DNA from 2 places in the Tigheibacillus halophilus genome. Region 1 is predicted to be linked to the other one. Evidence: a T-box and tRNA genes for the amino acid it is inferred to sense, from the RefSeq annotation. Region 1 holds a T-box; the other holds one or more tRNA genes.

Evidence for each region. A T-box is a leader RNA that pairs with one kind of tRNA and senses whether it is charged. The one in region 1 lies ahead of thrS (threonine--tRNA ligase), so its partner is inferred to be a tRNA-Thr.
Region 2: it encodes a tRNA-Thr, which carries the amino acid that the T-box ahead of thrS (threonine--tRNA ligase) is inferred to sense. The anticodon was not compared.

What each region holds. Positions count from the first base shown of each region.
Region 1 covers NZ_JBHUIZ010000012.1:175,022-187,286, reverse strand. Annotated here, with positions in the region: gene ACFSMW_RS12105 (NAD(P)/FAD-dependent oxidoreductase) at 1-1,020, opposite strand, end outside; gene ACFSMW_RS12100 (ABC transporter ATP-binding protein) at 1,172-2,023, shown strand; gene ACFSMW_RS12095 (iron-hydroxamate ABC transporter substrate-binding protein) at 1,974-2,903, shown strand; gene ACFSMW_RS12090 (FecCD family ABC transporter permease) at 2,919-3,926, shown strand; gene ACFSMW_RS12085 (FecCD family ABC transporter permease) at 3,923-4,930, shown strand; gene ACFSMW_RS12080 (ArsR/SmtB family transcription factor) at 5,121-5,432, shown strand; gene ACFSMW_RS12075 (arsenic transporter) at 5,464-6,756, shown strand; gene thrS (threonine--tRNA ligase) at 6,834-8,732, opposite strand; T-box leader at 8,781-9,005, opposite strand; gene ACFSMW_RS12065 (FAD-binding dehydrogenase) at 9,076-10,725, opposite strand; gene ACFSMW_RS12060 (MFS transporter) at 11,011-12,189, shown strand.
Region 2 covers NZ_JBHUIZ010000012.1:292,440-304,704, forward strand. Annotated here, with positions in the region: gene ACFSMW_RS12595 (ABC transporter permease) at 1-680, shown strand, start outside; gene mprF (bifunctional lysylphosphatidylglycerol flippase/synthetase MprF) at 857-3,409, shown strand; tRNA gene ACFSMW_RS12605 (tRNA-Ser) at 3,543-3,633, shown strand; gene ACFSMW_RS12610 (MFS transporter) at 3,866-5,260, opposite strand; tRNA gene ACFSMW_RS12615 (tRNA-Thr) at 5,995-6,067, opposite strand; gene ACFSMW_RS12620 (oxalate decarboxylase family bicupin) at 6,208-7,368, opposite strand; gene ggt (gamma-glutamyltransferase) at 7,414-9,069, opposite strand; gene ACFSMW_RS12630 (AraC family transcriptional regulator) at 9,288-10,955, shown strand; gene ACFSMW_RS12635 (alpha/beta hydrolase) at 10,989-11,807, shown strand; gene ACFSMW_RS12640 (FecCD family ABC transporter permease) at 11,851-12,265, opposite strand, start outside.

The DNA.
Region 1 (12,265 bases):
TTCCGTCAGCAATTCATTATGCGAAGAAACCATTGCCGTTTTGGTAGCTTCTGGTGCGATATATTGTTTCGCTTTATTGACTGCATTTGCCGCATCCTGGAAAGCACCGGCAATCAGGTGTAATTTACCATCGTGCATCAAAATGTCGCCTGCAGCGTACATACCTGGTACGGATGCCTCACTGCTGCTGGATCCCGCAATGAAATAGTCATCCACGATGTCCACATGCAGCTCACTCTCTTCCAGCAATGACATATCCCGTTCATAGCCATGATTGACAATGATTTCGTCCACTGGCAGCTGCTGTACTGCACCGGTCTGGTTATTCGTCAGTACCGCTTTTTCAACATATCCTTCATCCGCTCCGGTTATCAAATCAGTTATCGTCGTATTGACAAGGCATACAACAGCATTGGCGGTCAGCTCAGTCAACTGGGATTCATGGCAGGAAAAATCACTTCTGCATGCAATGAAAACCTCTTTGGCAATCGGCGCCAATTCACTTGCCCAGTCGGTTGCGGAATTGCCTCCACCTGAAATAAGTACACGCTTATCCTTAAAATGCTTGAGTGATGTAACACTGTAATGCAGATTCGCAGCCTCGATTTTTTTATCATTTCGCAGCTGTAATTTTTTCGGATTCAGAATTCCGCCGCCAACGGCAGCTATGACTGTTTTCGAATAATGAATCCGGCCTGACGCCGCTGTCAATTCAAAAATGCCATCTTTGTTTTTGTTGATGGAGATCACTTTCTCATTCAAAACAACTTCGGGGTCGAATGTCAATCCTTGCTGAACTATATTTTCTATCAGCTGTTGTCCGGGTAACGGCGGCAAACCTCCAACATCCCAGACCATCTTTTCGGGATAAACATGAACTTTTCCGCCAAGTTCCGGCTGATATTCAATAACTTTTGTTTTCATTTCCCTGAGACCACTGTAAAATGCAGAGTATAGACCAGCGGGCCCTCCACCAATAATTGTCACGTCGAAAATGTCACGCTGTTCGCCTTTTGTCATAATTACACCTCACGACTGATAATGATTATCAATTACATTAAATATACAGGTTATTTTCTCATTTTGCAACCCAAAAATGATTGACAAAAAGGCAGATTAAATTTATATTTACGATAATGATAATCATTCTCATTTTTTGAGGAGGAATTTTATGTTTCGCTTGGCGACTCAAAATATTAATGTAGGTTATGGTGAGCAACTCATCGTCAAAGATCTGAATATAGAAATACCTGATAAACAAATCACTACGATCATCGGCGCAAATGGCTGCGGTAAATCGACCCTGTTAAAAGCGATCACGCGTATCATTCGTCACGAATCAGGATCAGTTTTGCTGGATGGTGAACATATTTCCAAACTGGGAACAAAGCAATTGGCCAAAAAGATGGCTATTCTTCCGCAGACGCCGGAAAGTGCCAGCGGATTGACCGTGGGAGAATTGGTCTCCTATGGACGATTCCCGCATCAAAAGGGATTCGGAAGACTGCAAGCAGCTGACCATGAAGTCATCAATTGGGCGCTTGAGGTTACTGGTACAATTGGTTTCAAACACCGTGAAGTCGACGCTTTATCCGGAGGGCAGCGTCAAAGAGTCTGGATCGCAATGGCTCTCGCACAAGAAACGGATATCATTTTTCTTGATGAACCCACAACATATTTAGATATGGCCCATCAATTGGAAGTATTGGAACTCTTGCAGCATCTCAACCAAGAACAAGGACGGACCATTGTCATGGTACTGCATGATTTAAATCAAGCAGCGCGTTTTGCTGATCACATGATCGCTTTAAAAAATGGTGAAGTCGTAAAAACGGGAGATGCGCACGCCATCCTTACTAAAAAAGTGCTGCAGCAAGTATTTGATATTGATGGGGAAATCGGTATCGACCCAAGAACCGGCAAGCCGATGTGTATTACTTATAATCTTATCAGACCAGAGGAGTTAACAACCAATGAAGAAAACGAGCCTATTCCTGCTCTTATGTCTCATTCTATTTCTTAGCGCTTGTGGACAAAGCAAAGACAGTTCCGAAAAAAACGGCAGCGCTGCAGACGATCAAAAAACGATCACGTATCAATCTGAGAATGGGCCCGTGAAAGTTCCTGCCCACCCAAAAAGAGTTGTGGTACTATCCACTTTTGCCGGTAATGTCATGTCTCTTGGTGTTAACGTTGTCGGCGTGGATGCATGGTCTAAAAGCAATCCGCGCTTTCAGGATAAATTGAAGGATGTTGAAGAAGTTTCTGAAGATAATATAGAAAAAATCATGGAACTGAATCCAGATTTGATTATCGGGCTATCCGATCTCAAAAATGTAGATAAGCTGAAAAAAATTGCACCAACCGTTACATTCACGTATGGAAAAATCGATTATCTGCAGCAGCATATCGAAATCGGCAAGCTGCTGAATAAAGAAAAAGAGGCAGAGACCTGGGTAAAAGACTTTAAAGAGCGCGCCCAGCAAGCTGGAAAAGACATCAAAAAAGTCATCGGCAAGGACGCAACTGTTTCCGTACTGGAAAAATTCGATAAACAAATGTACGTTTTTGGAGATAACTGGGGACGAGGGACCGAAATACTTTATCAAGAAATGAAGTTGAAGATGCCGGATGCCGTGAAAAAGAAAGCATTGAAGGACGGGTATTACGCATTGTCTTTGGAAGTCATCCCTGAATTTGCAGGAGATTATGTCATCTTGAGTAAAAGTGACGATACAGACAACTCATTCCTTGATACCAAAACGTTTAAAAATATCCCAGCAGTTAAAAACAACCATTTATTCGTAGCCAACGCTAAAGAATTCTATTTCAATGATCCTTTAACACTGGACTATCAGCTGGACTTCTTTAAAGAAAAATTCCTGGGTTCGAAAAACAAATAAAGAGAAGTTGACATAATGGGGAAAAAAAAGAACGCTTTTTCATTTATAAACAAATTCATCATTGGATGTATCGGGTTGATTGTTGTATTCTTCCTATCCATGACCTTTGGAGCAGCAGATATTTCTGTCCCGGACGTATGGAAAGCGATGATATCCAATGCCGGAGGCGAACAGCTTTCTATCATCAGAGAAATCCGTTTACCTCGTGAACTTGCCGTTATGCTTGTCGGGGCAGCTTTGGCAGTATCCGGGGCAATCATGCAGGGGATGACAAGAAACCCCTTGGCTGACCCCGGTCTACTTGGGTTGACCGGAGGTGCGAATGCAGCCCTTGCGGTTTCTCTGGCGATGCTCCCTTCCCTGTCTCCCTTTGGCATCATGATTGCCTGTTTTATCGGGGCGGCCGCTGGTGCGGGCATCGTATTTGGAATTGGGGCTGCTAAAAAGGGCGGATTTTCTCCCTTCAAAATTGTACTTGCAGGAGCCGCTGTATCGACGTTTCTGCAAGCACTTGCTGATGGCGTCGGACTGTATTTCAAAGTGTCGAAGAACATTTCCATGTGGACTGCCGGAGGTGCAATTGGAACCACATGGATACAATTGCAAATCATTGCTCCTGCTATCGCAGCAGGCATCATCATCGCGATTTTTTTATCCAGACAGGTGACTATACTGAGTTTGAATGAAGAGGTTGCTATTGGACTTGGCCAGCATACAGGCCGAGTAAAATTCGCCCTATTTATCGCCATCGTGATTTTGGCTGGAGCGGCGGTCGCATTAGTAGGCAATATGGCTTTCATTGGTTTGATGATACCCCATATCGTCCGCGCCATTGTCGGCACAGATTATCGGTATATTATTCCAACCTCCATTATCATCGGTGCCATTTTCATGTCACTCGCAGATACAGTCGGAAGAACATTATATGCACCTTTAGAAACACCTGTAGCAGCCATTGTCGCCATCCTTGGCCTGCCCTTCTTTTTATTTATCCTGCATAAAGGGGGCAAAGCATTCACATGATTAATTCAAAGTTAATCAAAAAACAGCGCCTCTTTATGATCTTGCTGCTCGCCGTTATGATCGCAACAGCTGTTATCAGTTTGGGACTTGGGTATTCCACCTTGTCCTATGAGCGCTTGCTCCCTGCTTTGTTCGGCCAGGGAACTTTCAAAGAAAACTTCATCCTGTTTTCGTTACGTATGCCTAGAATGATCATCACCTTACTCGCTGGTATGGCACTTGCACTTTCCGGTGCCATTTTGCAGACATTGACCCGTAATGATTTAGCAGATCCCGGGATTATCGGCATTAATTCCGGTGCGGGCGTTGCCATCGCTATCTTCTTTTTGTTTTTCCCTGTTGATGTCGCATCATTTGTCTACATACTGCCGCTGGTGGCTTTTTGCGGGGCTTTCTTAACGGTAATATTGATTTACATTTTCTCCTACAGCAAACGGACAGGCTTACAACCAATGAAGTTGATTCTCACAGGGGTCGGGTTTTCTATGGCTCTTTCCGGTGTGATGATTGTCTTAACTTCATCTGCAGAAAGAGAAAAAGTAGATTTTATTTCCACCTGGCTGGCTGGCAATATTTGGGGGACGGATTGGCCATTCATTTGGGCGTTGCTGCCCTGGCTGGTCATTTTGATACCATTCACGCTTTATAAGTCACAACAGCTCAACATCTTCAGCCTAAGTGAACCTGTATCGATCGGCGTAGGCATGCATGTAGAAAAGGAACGTATTTATTTGCTCATCACTGCGGTTGCATTAGCCGCTTCAGCTGTCGCCGTCACTGGCGGGATAGCTTTTGTCGGACTGATGGCACCGCATATTGCCAAGGCGTTAGTCGGCCCAAGACATCAGTTGTTCTTGCCGATTGCGATTTGTATCGGTGGCTGGCTGCTATTATTCGCCGATACGATTGGACATAACATATTGGAACCAAATGGTGTCCCTGCTGGCATCATCGTTGCTATTCTTGGTGCGCCGTATTTCATTTACTTATTGCTTAGAAAATAGTGCAGCTTCCCTGCCAAGTGGCGGGGGTTTTTTTATGCTTTTCCTCTTATAACATCAATATATTGAAAATCATTTTTTAGGACTAATCTCTTTACACATATAATGAAATACTTATATATTATATGTATAATAAAAGATAAAATAACTATATATATACGCATACATTTATATATTAAAGGAGGCGATGAGGTTGGATCTTCCTGATACGGTAACATGCCTAAAAGCAGCGGCGGATGAAAACCGCTTGAAAATCATCAGATATTTGATGATGCAGGAGGCGCTTTGTGTATGTGAATTGGTGGCACTGCTGGAAATGAGCCAGCCTGCAGTGAGCCAGCACTTAAAGCGACTAAAGCAGACAGGTATCATCCAGGAAACTCGTAAAGGCAAATGGATGTATTATGCATTGAATAAGCAGCATGCATTTTACCCATTGCTGCTTCATTTGTACAGCATGCTTCCGCCACTTAAGATGAGAGTTCAGCGTATGACCTGCGATTAATGTTAAAATTCATGACTGAAAGGTGACTGGAATGGTTTATGTAGCAATCTTAATATTTTTAGCAACATTGTTTTTTGTGATTTGGCAGCCGAAAGGATTCTCCATCGGATGGTCCGCTTGTATCGGAGCTGCATTAGCATTGATTACCGGGGTGGTCGATTTTCACGATGTCCTGGATGTGACCAGCCTGGTTTGGAATGCCACTTTAACGTTTGTTGCGCTGATCATTATTTCGCTCATACTGGATGAGATCGGCTTTTTTGAATGGGCAGCATTACATATGGCAAAATTCGCAAACGGCGGCGGTATGAAAATGTTTGTATTAATCAGCCTGCTGGGGGCGGTTGTAGCAGCATTGTTTGCAAATGATGGCGCCGCGCTCATCCTGACACCAATTGTGCTGGCCATGGTGCGGAGCCTGAGGCTTAAAGACAAGCTTATTCTCCCTTTTATCATGGCTTCGGGATTCATTGCCGACACAACTTCCTTACCCTTGATTGTCAGCAACCTGGTCAACATCGTTTCAGCTGATTTCTTTGATATTGGCTTTGCAGCATATGCTTCCCGCATGATTATCCCAAATCTTTTCAGTGTTGCGGCAAGTATGCTCGTTTTATATATCGCATTTCGAAAAAGCATACCGAAAACATATGACATATCACAGCTAAAACTGCCTGCAGAAGCGATCAGGGACAAACAGCTCTTTCGTCTGTCCTGGACCGTACTTAGTGTATTGTTGATCGGCTACTTCGCCAGTGAATATATCGGGATACCTGTTTCTATCATTGCTGGAGCGATTGCCATCATTTTCCTGATTATTGCCAGCAGAAGTACCGTCGTGCAGACAAGAACGATTCTCAAAGGCGCCCCATGGGCAATTGTGTTCTTTTCCATTGGCATGTATGTCGTTGTCTATGGACTACGAAATGCCGGACTGACGACATTGCTGACAGACCTGATCCAGTTTGCAGCGAGTCATGGCATGTACATCGCCACCATCAGCATGGGTTTTATTGCAGCATTCCTCTCTTCCATCATGAACAACCTGCCGACTGTCATGATCGATGCATTGGCGATTGCGGATGCAAATACGACTGGGGCCGTGAAAGAAGCGCTTATTTATGCCAATGTGATTGGATCTGATCTCGGTCCGAAAATTACCCCCATCGGATCATTGGCCACGTTGCTGTGGCTGCATGTTTTAAAACAAAAAGGTGTGCGGATCACTTGGGGATACTATTTTAGAATCGGCATCGTGTTGACTATCCCCACCTTGTTCATCACGCTGAGCGGTCTGTATATATGGCTCTATCTTTTGCAATGAACATGGCGGCGCAAGGACTACCTGCGTCCCTGCGCCTATTTGTACGCTCAGTCTGCACTTCGTGATGTGATTTTACGTCAAATGCTTTCTTGAAAATCCACTGCAGCAAGTGATTCTGACTGTTTCTTTCCAAAGCGGCGGACATTCACTGTTTGATCAGCGATTTCTTTGTCGCCAATCACAAGTGTGTAAGGAATTTTCTGCGTCTGTGCTTCTCGCATTTTATAGCCAAGTTTTTCGTCCCGATCATTTAGTGCTACTCTTATTCCGAGCGTCTCCAGTTTCCTTTTCAAACCAATACAATACGTATGATGCACAGCTGCGATCGGTATCACTTTGACTTGCACGGGCGCAAGCCATACAGGGAAGGCTCCCGCAAAATGTTCAACCAGGATTCCTAAAAAACGGTCAATAGAGCCAAATATTGCTCGATGGATGACAACAGGCCGAACTTTTACATTATTCTCATTCACATAAGTGAGGTCGAATTTTTCCGGCATTTGGAAATCAAGCTGGATTGTTGCGCATTGATGACTTCTCTTTAATGCATCTTGAATATGAAAATCGATCTTTGGACCGTAGAAAGCTCCGTCACCTGCATTTATCTGGTAGGCAATTTGTAATTCATCAAGAACCTTTTTCAGCGCCTGCTCCGACATCTCCCATAAATGATCTTCACCCATAGAATCCTTTGGACGTGTAGAGAGCTCAACTGAATAAGAAAAACCAAATGTCTGATACATGGCGTCTACTTGGCGAAATACCTCCTTTATTTCTAATTCGATTTGATTTTTGTGAACAAAAATATGGGCATCATCCTGACAGAATGTACGAACACGCAACATACCATTTAAGGCTCCACTGAATTCATGACGATGTACCTGGCCGAATTCTGCTAAACGAATTGGCAGATCACGATAAGAACGCAGTTTGTTTTTGAATATCAGCATATGTCCAGGGCAATTCATCGGCTTCAATGCGAAATCCTCGTTATCGATTTTTGTAAAATACATATTCTCGTGATAGTGGTCCCAATGTCCGGATTCTTCCCAAAGCCGCTGATTCATCATCAGTGGTGTGCGAACCTCTTCGTAGCCGTCTTTTGTAAACATCTCTCGTGAAAAAGACGCCAATTCATTACGAATGATTTGACCCTTCGGCAGATAAAACGGCATGCCCGGAGCTTCTTCAGAAAACATGAACAGATCCAGCTGTTTTCCTAATAGGCGATGGTCACGTTTCTTTGCTTCCTCGATAAAGTGCAAATAGTCCAGCAACGCTTGATTTTTTACAAAAGCTAACCCATATATGCGCTGCAGCATTTCATTTTGGCTATCTCCCTTCCAATAGGCCCCAGATATATCTGTCAGTTGAAAAGCTTTCGGAATCATTCCCGTTCTGGGTAAGCAGGGGCTGCCGCCAAGATCGATAAACTCGCCCTGTTGATACAGTATCAATGGTTGTTTCTCATCCAACTCATTCAGTATCTCCAGTTTTAAGTGCTCTTCCCTATCCGCAAAACGTATTTTCGCATCTTTGTGTGCTATTGAAATGCGTGGAACCTCCAAATTTTCTTGTATAATAGCATGCATTTCTTTGGTGATTGCTGCCAAATCATCAGGTTTAATATGCTCCTCCAGCTTCACATCAACATAAAAGCCATTTCCAGCCACGGCATCCGTACCCAATTGCGCTTCAGGATAAAGCCTGTTTAACGCTTGAGCCAATACGCTGGCAAGTGTGTGACGCAATACTTGCACTCCTTCATCAGAATCCAATGTGAAAATTTCCAGCTTTGCATCTTGCTGTAGTTGGTGAGCCATATCAACCAACTCACCATTCACTCTTCCAGCCACTGCCTTCTTTTCCAGCCTAAAAGAAATATCGGATGCAATGTCCTTCACAGAAATCCCTTTCGTGTATGCATTTACCTGTCCATCCGGAAATTGAACTCCAATCAAATCTGCTTGACGCATATAAATGCCTCCTTTGTAAACTTAAATATAAAAAATACCCGCCCCTGCGAAAGGGACGGGTATTTATACACGTGGTTCCACCCAAATTTCTCCTAAACCTATTCGTTTATGACTCTGGCGCAGTGTAACGTCTGCTGGACGGTATCGATTACTCTTTTTCACCGATACAGCTCCAAGGTGGTGAACCGTTCTTCTTAGCTGGGAAGATTTCAGCAAGACTTCCCTCTCTGTGGACCAGTGTAAAACAGCACATATCCTTTTCAAAGCCTTTTTTATAATTTCCCTATATACTACACAAAAACATGGTCTCTTACAACCACTTTACTCAACCATACTTTTACTGTTACACGTCCGCAAATGTCCTTCCAGCTGCTCTGCCGCTGAATAAACAGCCTCCCAAAAATGTCCCTTCCAAGGATCGATAGCCATGAACACCTCCACCGCCAAAACCGGAAACTTCTCCCGCAGCATATAATCCTGGAATTGCCTGGCCGGCTTCATTCAACACTTGCCCAGTTAGATCAGTCTGCAGCCCGCCAAGTGTTTTTCTGCTGAGAATATGACATTTGACCGCAATCAGCGGGCCATTTTTATAATCCAGAATCTTATGCGGTTTAGCGACACGGATTAACTTATCTCCCAGATAATTCCTTGCTCCCCTTATCGCTGCAATCTGCAAGTCCTTGGTAAAAGCGTTATCTATTTCCTTGTCTCGTGCCCGTATTTGTGCAATGACCTCATCTGCATCCAATAGATTTTCCCCAGCAAGCTTATTCATTTCGATAATCAAATTGTCAATTGTATTGGCGACAATGAAATCCTCTCCATATTGCTTGAACGCTTCTACCGGTCCGGGCGCTCCAGGTTTGACACGCTGCAACACTTTTTTGATACGCTTTCCAGTCAAATCAGGATTTTGCTCAGAACCAGAAAGAGCAAACTCTTTCTCGATGATTTTCTGGGTTAAAATGAACCACGAGTAGTCATAGCCCGTTTTTTGAATGGCTTCCAACGTCCCAAGGGTATCAAAACCTGGAAAATAAGGGACGGGAAATCGTCGTCCGCGCGCATCCAGCCAGATAGATGACGGTCCTGGCAAAATACGTATACCATGACTTCTCCAGATAGGGTTCCAGTTTTTAATACCTTCTGTGTAATGCCACATACGGTCCCTGTTGACAATACGACCTCCCGCTTTTTCTGCAACGGCAAGCATTCGTCCATCGACATAGGCTGGGACCCCTGAAATCATATGCTTTGGCGGATCCCCTAGCCGTTTCGGCCAATGCTTGCGAATCAATTCGAAATTCGCACCAATTCCGCCACTGGAAACAAGTACAGCTTCCGCCCGATATTCAAAGTCATCAATAGGAATTCTTGAGCTATCCTCGCCACGCTTGATATTACCGTGCTCCAATATGTCACCTTGGACACCAGCCACCACACCATGTTCTTTAATCAGGCGGTTTACACGATGCCGTGGCAGATAATCAACCAGTCCCTTTTTCATATGCTCTCTGACACGGCGTTCAAAAGGAGCAACTAGTCCAGGACCCGTGCCCCAGGTTATATGGAATCGGGGTACTGAATTGCCATGACCGTCTGCCAAATACCCGCCTCGTTCTGCCCAGCCAACAACAGGAAAAAAACGCACCCCCATATCCCGAAGCCATTGTCGTTTTTCGCCAGCTGCGAATTCCACATAGGCCTTAGCCCATTTCATTCCCCAATAATCTTCGTCTGCTTCCCGATCAAATCCTGCAGATCCGCACCAATCTTGCCAAGCTAACTCCTTCGAATCTTTGATTCCCATTCTCCGCTGTTCAGGAGAATCAACCAGGAATAAACCGCCAAAGGACCACCAAGCTTGTCCGCCAAGTGAATTTTCTGCCTCTTGGTCCAACAGCAGAACCTTTTTTCCGCCATCGGCTATTTCTGCAGTCGCAACCAGCCCTGCAAGTCCTGCTCCGACAACGATTACATCGTAATTCATGTACCCTCACGTCCTTTTATTAGAATAGGGCCAAGCAGCCTTTTCAGAGGTATCTTTAGGTATAACCCTTATGATAAGCTGATTTCCTTGTTGATATGGGATTACTTTCAAATATATACACTATTCCGATTACTATCAACTTTGTAATATATATACTCAAGTTTGATGTTCATCGAAATCCGGGGAAAAATTCAGGTTTCTTTCTGTTTACAAACATGCTGCTAGACATTATCGTTATTTTATTTTACTATATTCATTTCTGATTTCTTAAAAGGAGGGGTGATGATGAAACTGCAATCCTCCCGCAACGTCGTACTATTGGTATTTATGGTAGCCACTTTTGCAATTGGCATGACTGAATATGTTGTTACTGGTTTGTTGACACAATTCGCGAAGGATTTTCATGTTGCTATTTCCACAACTGGACTGCTTTTAAGCGTTTATGCCATCAGCGTCGCAGTCTTTGGACCAATTTTCCGTATCCTAACCATTAAAATTTCTCCAAAACCTTTATTGATCAGCTTTATGGGTTTATTTGCCGTTAGTAACGCAATTGCAGCAATGGCCCCTAATTTTGGTGTGTTGATGGCGGCCAGATTGTGTTCTGCAATGATGCATGCTCCCTTTTTTGGGTTATGTATGTCGACTGCAGTCGCGATTTCACCGCCATATAAAAAAACGAGCGCGATCGCAGCTGTTCAAGGTGGATTGACAATTGCCGTCATGATCGGTGTGCCATTCGGCTCTTATCTTGGCGGAATTTTCGTCTGGCGCTATGTATTCTGGTTTATTGTGCTGCTCGGACTAATCGCTCTGGCCGGCATCATTTTCCTGACTCCCAATCCACAGCCGGCAGAAGCGCCGAACTTGCGAAAGGAACTTGGCATTTTCAAAAATAAAAACGTTTTGCTGATACTTGCTATTATCGTGTTCGGCTATTCCGGAGTTTTTACAGCGTATACCTTTATTGAGCCAATGCTGCGCCATTTTGCAGGATTTGGTATCGCAGGCGTAACAGGGGCTTTCCTCTGCTTTGGGATAGGTGCTGTGATTGGCAATTTCATTTCCGGCAGTATCCAGCCACATGTATTGACTGAACGTCTTATTGCTGTTTTGACGATTCTGGCGATCGTGCTGGCCAGCTTCACCTTTCTCATCCAATGGACTGCACTTGCTTTTGCCATGAGCTTCCTGTTCGGGCTGGGAACATTCGGGACAAGCCCTTTGTTAAATTCAAAGATTATTATTGGCGGCCGGGAAGCGCCTTCGCTTTCCGGAACAATCGCAGCATCGATTTTCAATCTGGCTAATAGTATCGGTGCCACTTTAGGAAGTTTCCTTCTCAGCAGCGGGCTCGATTATAAGGGAATCACATTCATTGCGTCTGTGATGATCCTTCTCGGTATCATCATCGCAGTCATAACGCATAAAGTAGAAGATAAATCATTGTACACCCTAACCTAAAAACGCAAGCCTCTAATTGGTACCGTCCTCCGAAAGTTAGCGTTGAAATACTGACTTTGGTGGCTGCCACCATTGG
Region 2 (12,265 bases), 120 kb from region 1:
TGCAAAATCAAAATGTATACATTTCCTATGCGATGATGAAAAAAATAGATGCCTATACAGGGACTTATGCCGCTGAACCAGATGCCCAAAACGAGGATGGAGAAACAGACCATGGTTTTGACGTAATGAAGGTCTATGCGAATAGTCTGGAATCTGTGCAGTCAGTGACAGACCAGTTGGAAAAGAAAGATTATATGGTTTATTCAGTTTTGAAAGAAATGAAACAAATCAATGTACTGTTTGCCATTGTCAAGGCTGGTCTGGTCTTGGTCGGCACGATAGCTGTCATCATTGCCTCGATCGGTATTTATAACACAATGACGATGGCAGTAACAGAGCGTGCCGCTGATATCGGCATTATGAAAGCTATTGGTGCGAATCCCAGAACAATCAAACGGATCTTTTTGCTGGAAAGCTGCTCTATTGGATTGATTGGCGCTGTGTTTGGTGTAGCCATTGCTTATGTCACCAGCTTTGTGGTCAATTTAGGTATGCCAGTGATTATTGAAGCGGCTTTCCATGAAAAACTTCCTGAAAATCTGCAGTTTTCGGCGATTCCACCAGTATTGATTTTAATCGCGGTAGTCATCTGCATCGCAGTAACAATCATTTCCGGTGTACGGCCTGCAAAACATGCGACAAAAATAGACGTTTTGCAAGCGATGAGAAGGGAACTTTAATAGAATACCTGTCCAGGGGCCAAACTGGGTCCCTGGCACTGAAACTTTTTTTATTTGTGTTACGTATGGATATTTACTTTCAATAATGAAAGGTTTATGTCACATTTTGCGATACATTTTACCAAACAGATAGTATATGCTAATACAATAGCAAGTATAGGAAGTTGGTGGGTTCCTTGAAACATAAACAAGCGCTTATCCGCGCGGCAAAATACATATTCATGATTATTGTCGTCAGTGTCATCTTCATTGAGGGAAAGAGGCAGCTGTCTGAGGTAGGCCTGAAAGAGTCGCTAAAGGCGATTGACCAGGTGCCCTTTTATATGGATATCATCGTGATCACCACTGCATTGTTGTCTGTTTCCACGATGTTTTTTTACGACTTTTTCTTTATACGCTCACAAAAAATCCCGCTGACCAAAAGAAAGATATTCGGTGTGGCATGGGTCGCCAATTCCTTTAACGGTGTTTTTGGATTCGGCGGTTTGATTGGCGCTGGCGTCAGAGGGATGCTATATAAGGGATACACGAAAGACAGTGCAAAGCTTGTGGTCGGCATTGGCTGGCTGGCGCCTGCTGCTGTGATGGGATTATCGATATTTTCCATTTTAGTCATTATGCATGTTTTCCCCGCAGGAGAGTTGTTAGCTGATAAAAAGTGGCTTTGGTTCGTGCTTGCCGGTATTTTTTTATTTTTCCCTGTTTATCTCGGATTGGCAGCATTTCGAAAGAGTGAATTTTTTACACCGAAATTGACATTGCAATATTCTGCTGTGTCTGTTATTGAATGGTTCGGAGCGGGTCTTGTACTTTATTTCAGTCTTGTTGCTGTGGATGCTCCCGTTTCTTTCGGCCAGGCATTTGGGTTATATACGATTGCCGCCGTGATGGGAGTCATCAGCATGATACCGGGCGGATTCGGTTCATTTGATTTAATGGTTTTATCCGGCGGGCAGCTGCTGGGTGCTGAGCCAAGTATTCTATTGACGGCTTTGTTGATGTACCGTTTCGCCTACTATATGATTCCGCTTATTTTTGGCTTGATCATCATGGCCTTTGAAATGAGCAGTACGGTTGTGAGAAAAGCAGAGGACAGCAATTTGATTGCACCTGTGGTGGAAATAAGCGGTGTCATATGGGCATTGCAGCGAATGATTCTGAAAAACATCGGCTATTGGTCTCTATCACTATTATCATTCATAACCGGTCTTTTCTTGTTGTTCATACCTATTTTCGATATCATTGCTTACCATGCCATGGACAAATCCCGGCTTTCCTTGCTTACAATCGACTTTTACAATATTCTTCTGTTCGCATTAGCCATTACGATTTGGTTTTTTATGAAGGAAATGTATTATAAGACAATACGTGGTTTATATATCACATGTATCACACTTATCCTCTCCATTGTGCTGTTGGTAGGCCAATCGGAAAATGCGATTATCGGGGCATTGGCAGCATTTCATTTGCTCGTATTGATTTTGCTGCGAGGCCAATTTAAGCGCCATAGCTTGCCGTTCAATGCCGCCAGTATGCGTGGTCTGCTCTACGTGTGTTTGATTGCCTTCCTGATATTTGTCGTGTTTACCAGGAATGGGCTGCTCCTGGTTGATTATCATAAACCGCTATATGGCATATACGGGATCGGGTTTGTTGGCTGTCTAGTCGCTTGCCTCTATATTATCGGCCTTATTATTTTGTTCGCACGTAAACATCATGTCCAGATTGGTGAAGTGTACAATGAAGAAAAGCTAGACCGATTTTTTGAAGCGTATGGTGGTCATGTACTGAGTCATTTAGGGTATCTGGGTGATAAGCGTTTTCTATTTAGTGATGATGGGAAGGCGCTGGTGCAATTTTCCACAGCCGGAAACAGAATGGTTGTGCTTGGAGATCCGCAAGGGGAGGAAGCGTCTTTTGAAGAACTGCTGTCCAAGCTATTAGAGAAGGCGGATTATTATGGCTATCGTTGCGTTTTTTATCAGATAAGCGGAGATAAAATGGCGCTTTATCACGATATGGGATATACATTTTTTAAACTTGGTGAAGAGGCGATTGTGGATTTGGACACGTTTACGATATCCGGAAAAAAACGAGCCGGCCTGCGTTCTTCTTTCAATCGTTTCCATAAAAATGGCTATACCTTCGAAGTGATTCATCCACCGTTTACTGAATCATTCTGGCAGCAGTTAGAATCGGTTTCTGATGCTTGGCTGGATGGTAAAAGCGAGAAGCAATTCTCACTAGGTTTTTTTGACAGAAAGTACTTGTCTAAAGCACCAATCGCGGTGATGCAGAACGAAAATGGTGAAATCACAGCCTTCATGAATATCATGCCAGTATATCAGGAAAGCACTATTTCCATCGATCTAATGCGCCATCTACCTGACGAACCGAGCGGGGAGATCGATGTGATGTTCATTCATCTGTTCGAGTGGGCGAAACAAGAAGGTTACCGCTATTTCAATTTAGGCATGGCTCCATTATCCAATGTGGGAAATGCGAAGCAATCGTTCCTTGGCGAGCGGATTGCTGCAGCAGTCTTCAATAACGTGCGTTATCTATACGGATTCAAAGGCTTACGTGACTTCAAAAATAAATATTATCCTGAATGGTCGGGTAAGTACTTAGCTTATCGGAAAAGTTATTCATTGGCTTCTGCCATGATCCAGGTGGTGCGCTTGATCGGTGGCAAGAAAAAGAAGCTCAAGCTGTTAAAGGGTAAATAGCCGGTATGCAACATAGGCGCACCGGCTATGTTGTCATTCAAACGCCCTGCACTTGTCCATTCTTTACAATGGACAAACGGAAAAGAAAGGTTTATAATTTTCATTGGTCATTTGAAGAGTACCTTTGAAATATGGAGAAGTACCCAAGTCCGGCTGAAGGGGACGCACTCGAAATGCGTTAGGGCGCATTACGCGCCGCATGGGTTCGAATCCCATCTTCTCCGTACCTAGACCATTTTTGAACATTTGAAGACATAAAAATCCTAATACCTCCAAAAACAGGAGGAATTAGGATTTTCTTTTTCATTGACTTCCCCCAAGCAGCTTTGTTCTCATTCGCTTTTGTTGCAAAGAAGGAGGCTCGTTCTATAATCATGCTGTATGCGATAAATTCGCTATTAAAAGCCCATAGGCGTGAAATGTGGAGGATTGGTGTATGATAGCTAGTTAACGGATTTATTTCTGTTCTGCTTCCCACCATAATGAATCTTTGGGATTTTCAACAGCCTTTTTATACTCAGCCTTAGAAGCAACTGTCGGGTAAGAACCTTTTAAAGATTTCCCTGAAGTATCTTCGAATAAAGTTAACACAACTATTAAACCAATTAAACTAACTGCTAATAAATAGAAGCCTGGCGCTAAATTATTTCCTGTCACATGTACCAGCCAAGAAGCAACTAAAGGGGTTGTACCACCAAAAACAGAGACGGAAATATTAAATGTCCATGATAATGTGCGATATCTAATGTCAGTATGAAACAAGGTAGGTAAAGATCCCGGCATAGTACCTTCGTAAACAGATAAAACGAGACCCAACATTAAAAGCCCTATGAATAAGAAAGCCGTACTTCCCATACTGAGAAAGTAGAAAGATAAAATTGGCAGCACAATTCCTAATACTAGTCCAAATATTATAACCCGTTTATTCCCTAATTTATCTCCCAGTTTTCCAAAAGTTATAGCGAATGGAACCATAATAATTAATACAATTGCTGTAACCGGCGTACTTATTGTATCACTTATACCAATGTTTTCATTTAAATAAGAAGGCATATAACCTAATAATATGTAATTAGTTATATTGAAAAATGCTACAAATACGATACATAAAAAGATATCTTTTTTATATGTTTTAATTGTTTCCAATAAACCTGGCTGTTCCTCTTGGTTATTCGAAACATCATTTTCAAATATTGGTGTTTCATCTAAATTACTTCTCAAATATAATCCAAATAATCCAATTGGAATACTTAAGAAGAAAGGAATTCTCCATCCCCAACTATTCATTTGTGCATCAGATAGTGTCCAGAAAAGTACTGTCGCTAAAATAGAAGCTATTATATAACCAGATAATGTGCCAATTTCTAAACCACTGCCTAATCTTATTCGTTTATTATCTGGAGAAGATTCTGCAATGTATACCATTGCGCCGGCATACTCTCCACCCACAGAAAAACCTTGCAGAATACGAGCAAGGAGTAATAATAGAGGAGCCCATGCCCCAATCTGATTGTATGTAGGAAGCATCCCCATTATTAAAGTAGATAAAGCCATCATTAGGATCGTAGTTGTTAATACTACTTTTCGGCCAAATTTATCACCAATTTTACCGAAAATAATTCCACCTACTGGTCTAAGTAAAAAAGCAATTGCAAATGTGGCAAAAGTGAATATCAACTTTAATTCATCGTTTTGGACTGGACTGAAAAAATTTTCGCTAATGATAACCGACAAATAAGAGAATAAAGCGAAGTCAAACCATTCCATAGCGTTTCCTATCCCAGTAGCAAACACGCTTTTCTTAGCCTGTTGAATATTTACAACGTTGATTTTTTTCTTGTTGAATTTCATTTTAAATATGCCAACTCCTCGTGTGTGATTCAATACATTCTGGGCATTGTAATTGCCCTCCATTTTCTCGTGTTTTTTATTAAAATACGTTTTTGTGCCAATCAGAAAGAGATGCGAATTCGTTATAATATCCCAAAAGTGCCCTTGTGATATCCATCACAAATGAGATGACAGACGACTATCTATATATTTCCCATAGGAAACAGTTCATTTTTAATCGTCTACAAGGTCCTTATTTAATTCTTGGGCGCTTTTAAACAGTCGCGTTATAAGTGAACAAAGAGAACGCCAACCGACTACGGACTGAAATGTTATGAACCGCTGAAAGGGGAGAGGGGCGTGGGGGGAGTGAATGACTGCGGTATGGAAAAATGGATTGGTCTGATGCTAACTGTACACCAGAAAGCATGGAAGATCGTTATCTGCTGAAAAGAATAAAGAAAACCATTTTGTCTTAGGACGAGGTAACGGTAATGATCATTTATTTGCAGCGGTTTTGAACGTGGTACGATTGAAAACGAGGCTTCAAAAATAAAGAACTTATAAAAAGCAATTGTGTAGCGTGAAGTTTTCCATGTTGCATAAAAACTGATAATAAAAAAGGTCCGTTACCAACCCACATAAACCCCTAAACCACTGTGTTTTCTAGCTTGGTCGGCGTAACCAAAGGAAATAAAAATACAGCCGTTCCTGAATACTCAAGAATGGCTATATATCAATGTTTTCTGTATCAGTGCTGGTGAGAGGATTTGAACCCCCGACCCCTTCATTACGAGTGAAGTGCACTACCAACTGTGCTACACCAGCATACCCTATCGAAAAGCACAATAAAAATAATAACGTATTTTAGCTCGATTAGCAAGCATTTTACTATGTGACCCGTCCAAAAAGAGCGTGTAAAAAGCCTGGTCTCTGGATAGAAACCAGGCTTAGCATACATCGTGTTCTTAATTAAATTTCACATTCGGTCGCTTATCCGGATGTAATGCCTCATGGATGAACTTGTCGTCAACATGCAGGTGCTCCTTCAAAAGTTCCGGAGGGGTCTGTGACATCCACTGGTTAAGGGAAACATCCGCAAAATGGTCGCTCCGGAACATTTCCAGAAATACGAGCGGTTCATCACCGGTGTTTTGAATATAGTGACCCATAGCAAAGGGAACGTAGCCCACATCTCCTTCCATATAGTCGAATGTTCTTGCATGCCCCTCTGCAGCAAAAACAGTCATTCTGCCTTTTCCGGAAATATAGTATTGCCATTCAGCTTCGTTTGGGTGCCAATGCAGCTCACGCATGCCGCCAGGCTCTACTTCAACCAAAGCCGCAGCTACTGTAGTAGCTGCTTTGAAATTGGTCGAATCAGCTATACGCACTTTCCCACCGTTCGTTTCCATTGGTGTTTGTTCCAACAGACGATAACTGAATGGGTTAGGCACATTACCGTTCATATTTGCGGGCTTTTCCTGCGCGATTGGGCCAGGAACTTTCCCTTGGAACATATATTGTTCTCCTGATGGAATGTTCTCAAAGGTATCTTCACTCACTCCGAAATTGGCTGCTAACACATCTTTTGGTGTATGTGCAAACCAATCGGTAATGGAGAATGTGCTGTTTTCTGAAAAAGAGCCATCATCAAAGACAAGGAGAAATTCGCATCCTTCATCCAGACCGACAATAGAATGCGGGATGCCAGATGGGAAATTCCATAAGTCACCTTTGCCAACATCATCGATAAACACTTTGCCATCAACATCAATCGCTGTGATTCGTGCACGTCCGGAGATCATATACGCCCATTCGGCTTCTTTATGCCAATGCAGCTCTCGAATTCCACCTGGCTTCAGGCGCATGTTCACTGCTGCAAGAGTTGTTGCCTCCGGCAGTTCGCGTTTCGTCACTTCACGAGACCAACCCCCATGTTCCAGTCTCATTCTGGCATCGGAAAAAGAGAATTTCAGATTTGGGATGGTACCTGAGTCAGTTGGTGTTCCGCCGAATAAATTTGGATTTTGCTTGTCTCTTTCGATATTGCGCGGCCCCTCATCGGTCGCACCTTTGTCCCCCAAGATTGGCTGTGGTATGTCTTCTGTTGATTTATTGTGCGTCAATTGAATCGTCCTTTCTGATTAATATTCCAGTATTTCAGCTGATTTTTAATAGCCTGTAGCCAGTCCGCCTGCACGTGGGTCGGCTGCGGCTTCGATGCGGTTATTCAAGATGTGGATTGCCTGAGCATGTCCGACCAAATCACTGAACGCATCGATCAGTTCGACATTAACGTGTCCCAGGTTTTCCAAATCTTTCACCATGTCTTCCGGGAATCGACCTTCCAGGCGCAAGCCGCGATGCTGCTCGCCCCATGTCCTGCCAAGCAGCCATCGTGGCGCATCAATTGCTTCTTGAATCGCGTAGCCTTGATCCAGCACTCTGGCAATGATAGCTGCCTGTGTCTGTGGTTCACCTTCACCGCCCATAGCTCCGACAATCATTTCCGGCCCCGTGTCATTGAGGACCATGGAACAGGTCAGTGTGTGGGCCGGCCTCTTTTCTGGCATCAGTCTATCCGCTGATTTTGAATCAAGTGAGAAGAACGCACCGCGGTTTTGCAGAAGCAGTCCGGTATCTCCGGCCACAAGTCCTGACCCCCATTCCCAATACAAGCTTTGGATCACGGCGACAGCGTTTCCATCTTCATCAACTGCACAACTGAAGGTGGTGTCCCCTCTTTGACCGAAGCCCTGCTCCGGAGGACCAATGGATGGGTCGATAATTTTTTTCGCCCGCTCAGCTAAGTATGCTTTATCAAGCAATTGACTTGTAGGAACGTCATTGAAATTGGGATCGTCTAAATATTCATTGCGGTCTCTGAAAGCTAAAGCAGTCGCACGAGTGAAAATATCGATAAATGCAGCACTATTATCACTGCTTTCACTGACGTCGAAATGCTCAAGCATCCCCAAAATCGCTAATGTTGCCATACCTTCAGAGTTAGGCGGTGGTGCGATGACTGTTTTGCCGCGATAATCCATTGTCAGTGGTTTGACCCATTCAGATTGGTGTGCCGCGAAGTCTGCTTCGGAGAGAATACCGTTGTTATCGGCTAAAAATTCACATATTTTTTTTGCTATGCTACCCTTATAAAAAGCGTCCCGTCCTTGTTCGGATATCTTTTCAAGCGTTTTTGCAAGGGACCTATTCTTCATGATATCTCCGGGGAGATAAGGTGCCACTTTGTCTTTCAAGAAAGTAAATGCAGTAGTATCATGAGAGCGTAAAAGCCCAAGTGACTGCTCTGAAAATTTCGCCAGTGACGGGCTTACAGGGAAGCCTTCTCTGGCAAAGTTGATTGCTGGTTTCAGGCACTCAGAAAATGCTAGTCTTCCGAACCGTTTGCTTGCTTGGCACCAGCCATCAACGGCCCCAGGCACAGTGATTGCAGATTTTGGACCGCGTTCATCGATTTTTTCTTGATTTTTATAATCATCCATGCTGACGTGTTTAGAAGAATGCCCGCTTGCGTTCAGTGCGAAGGTTTGCTTTGTTTTAGCATCGTAAATAAGCCAAAACGCATCCCCTCCAGCACCTGTCATATGAGGGAATACCACTCCCAAAGTAGCATTGACTGCGACCATCGCGTCGATTGCGTTTCCGCCTTTTTTGAGGATATCGTATCCGGCCATGGAGGCCAGATTATTCGGCGAAGCAACCGCAGCTTTCTTCGCCACAAATGGTTGGCCGTAGCGAGGGTCTTCTGTTTTATTGCTCTGTTTAGTCCCCTTTAGTGGATGTGTTTCTGTTTGATCAGCCATATTGACCTCCTCCCTATAGGAGGGATACCCGTGTAATAAGTTATTAAACTTTGTGAAAAAATCTGTACACTGTCAAAGGAAAAGCTGGTAGTTGTTATGAAACCTTTGTTCAGCGTGTTTGACACAGTTTTGCATGTATGGACAAGTGACAATTCTCATAGTAAGATAATAAATGATAATGATTCTCATTGTTGATTATCGCTTAGAGGTGGTCTTGTATGAATCCAGCATGCCCGGTGAATGAATGGCTGACGGAAAATATTTTTATCAAACTTGATACTGTCGATTATTTATCCCATTCTGATATACATAGATTTAAACACCAATTTTTACAGTCATATGCCCTTATTCTTGCAACAAAGGGGCGGGTTTTATTAGAAGCGGATGAAACTGAGATGGAGCTGCATGGCTGTGAAGGATATGCGTGCAGTCCTGGAACGACGCTAGGCATTTGTGAAAGCAGCGAGCATTTCGAGGGCTATATCTTTTTTCTGAAAATATATGAAGAGCGAAAGGACAATCAAGCGATTTTGCAATCGGATATGCTGCTATTTTCCGGTGTTTGGAAGCTGCAAGAGAACCTGGATGCAGCTTCTGTCTGTAAAAAAATTTTTCAGACTTGGCATGATGCCTCTGGAACAGAACGCTTTCGCTGTCAAATGGATTTTCTGAATCTTTTATTATCAATGATTCACAGTCAGGAACAAGATGGCATGAAATCCTGCCTGTCCATAGAAGAAGTGAAGCAATTTATCGGCAAGCATTATATGCATCATATAACCGTCAATCAACTGGCAGATTTGACAAGACTCAGTTGTAAATATTTTGCTGAAGTATTTAAAAAAAGATATGGCAAAACAGTGATGGAATATGTGACTGAACTTCGTTTACAAGAGGCAAAACGGCTAATGAACCAGGGGAATTTGAAAATCAAGGAGATTGCCCACGAGATAGGGTATAAGGATGAATTTTATTTTAGCCGTAAATTTAGGAAAGAGACTGGTATGACACCAACGAATTACATGAAAAACGTCAAACAAAAAGTAGTGGCATATACCTCAAATATTATTGGCCATCTTATTCCATTGCAGGTAATACCGTATGCTGCACCGATGCATCCTAAATGGACGTCCTATTATTATCATCATTATCGCAGGGAAATCCCTTTACCTTTAAGCGCCTACCGTATCAATGAGGAATGGGAAACAAATATGATGCGTGTTATGCAAGAATCTGTAGATATCATTATCACATCTGCGGCAATCCAACCAAAAGAACAAACTTTACTGGAGAAAACAGCATCCGTGATATATGTTCCGCAGCAAATAAATAGCTGGCGGAATCAATTCCTATATATAGCTAATAAACTGGATAAAAATGAGCTGGCCCATAAATGGTTACAGACATATGAACAAAAGGCCGCCAGTATAAATGCCGCTCTCTGCAAACAGTTTATGAACAAAACCACTGCAGTGCTTAGAATGGTCAATGACTCATTATATATCGAGACAGGCAATCAGTTGTTTTCTTTTCTGTTTGAGGATTTACACTCGTTCGTTCCGCACAGTTTATCTTTGGAAAAACTGCATCAGCCTATCACGATTGATTCATTGAGCCAGCTGCAAATCGACTGTATCTTTATGCTTGTCCGCCAGGATGATGAAACACGAAAGAATTGGGATATGTTGCAAAGGACAGAGCAGTGGCAACAACTTCCGGCGGTTAGAACCGGTAATGTGATGCTGGTTTCTTCCGATCCTTGGCTTGAAAATTCAGCACATGCCTATCTTCGTAAATTGGATTCAGTAGCTAAGCTTTTCAGTAATACGTCCAGTCAATTTCGGTCGATGCTCCATGTTTTTGATGGTGGATTTTCGGTACACTGAAACGGATGAATGAAAGGGAGCGGATAAAAACCGATGGAAAATGCGAAACCATTTCATATTCCAAATGCGATGCAATGGACAATGGAGAATAATCAAGGTGAACCTTATCGGATGATGATGTGGGTACCGGATACCGAAGCCCCGCCCAACGGATTTCCGGTATATTATTTATTAGATGCAAATGCGATATTCGCTACAGTGACTGAAACGATACGTGTGCAATCAAGCGGCCCCCGAAAACTCGAACCGGCTGTGGTTGTAGGGATTGGTTATGATTCGGACAAACCAATTGTTACGGAAAGAAGATTCAAAGATTATACGTTGCCGGCAAGCCCCGAAGAACTGCGGAAAAGAAAGAACGGTATGGCCTGGCCTGAGAATGGCGGTATTGAGGAATTTCTAGATTTCATTGAAGGAAAGGTGAAGCCTGAAGTTGCACGGCTTACTTCCATCAACCGCTATCGTCAGGCAATTTTTGGTCATTCACTAGGTGGTTTTTTGGTGCTTTATACATTATTTACCAGAAGTGAAATGTTCCAATACTATGCAGCTGGAAGCCCTTCTGTATGGTGGAAAAATCATATCATCTATACCTATCTGGATACATATATGTCTGAGCGCGCAGCTGTGCAAAACAATGCACGGCAGGGCAGCACCAGATTATTCATTGGCGTCGGCAGTGAGGAACCAGAGGGAATGGTGGGTGGGGCGGAGTATGTTTATCAAAAATTGCAGAATGGGGTTGGGACCAATCTCCAGACGAGATTTGCCCATTATCAAGATGAAAGCCATATATCTATGTTGCTGCCATTCTTATCACAAGTGATCCGTGATTTTCGAAATGGTGGATGATAGGCAGGAAGTCTTTGGCATACCAAGACATCCTGCCGTGGTTTCAAACTTTTGCTTTGAACAATAAGTAGACAAAATACGGAACACCAATAATGGCAACGATAATCCCTGCTGGGATTTCCGCGGGCTGTACAATAGTTTTTGCTAATAAATCGGCAAAGACGACTAGAATCATTCCGATTACTCCGCTTAACGGCAAAATATACCTGTGCTTGGAACCAACCAGACGACGGGCGATATGCGGAGAGATGAGCCCGACAAAACTGATTGTTCCTGAAACGGATACACATGCTGCAACTAACCCAACACTTGATAATAAAAGGACGATCTTTTGTTTCTCTGTTTGAACCCCAAGTCCCTTCACGCTCTCTTCCTGTAATTGAAAAACATCCAGTACATGTGCTTTATAGATAATCACTGGCAGGAAGAAGACAAACCAGGGCAGCATGGCCACGAGA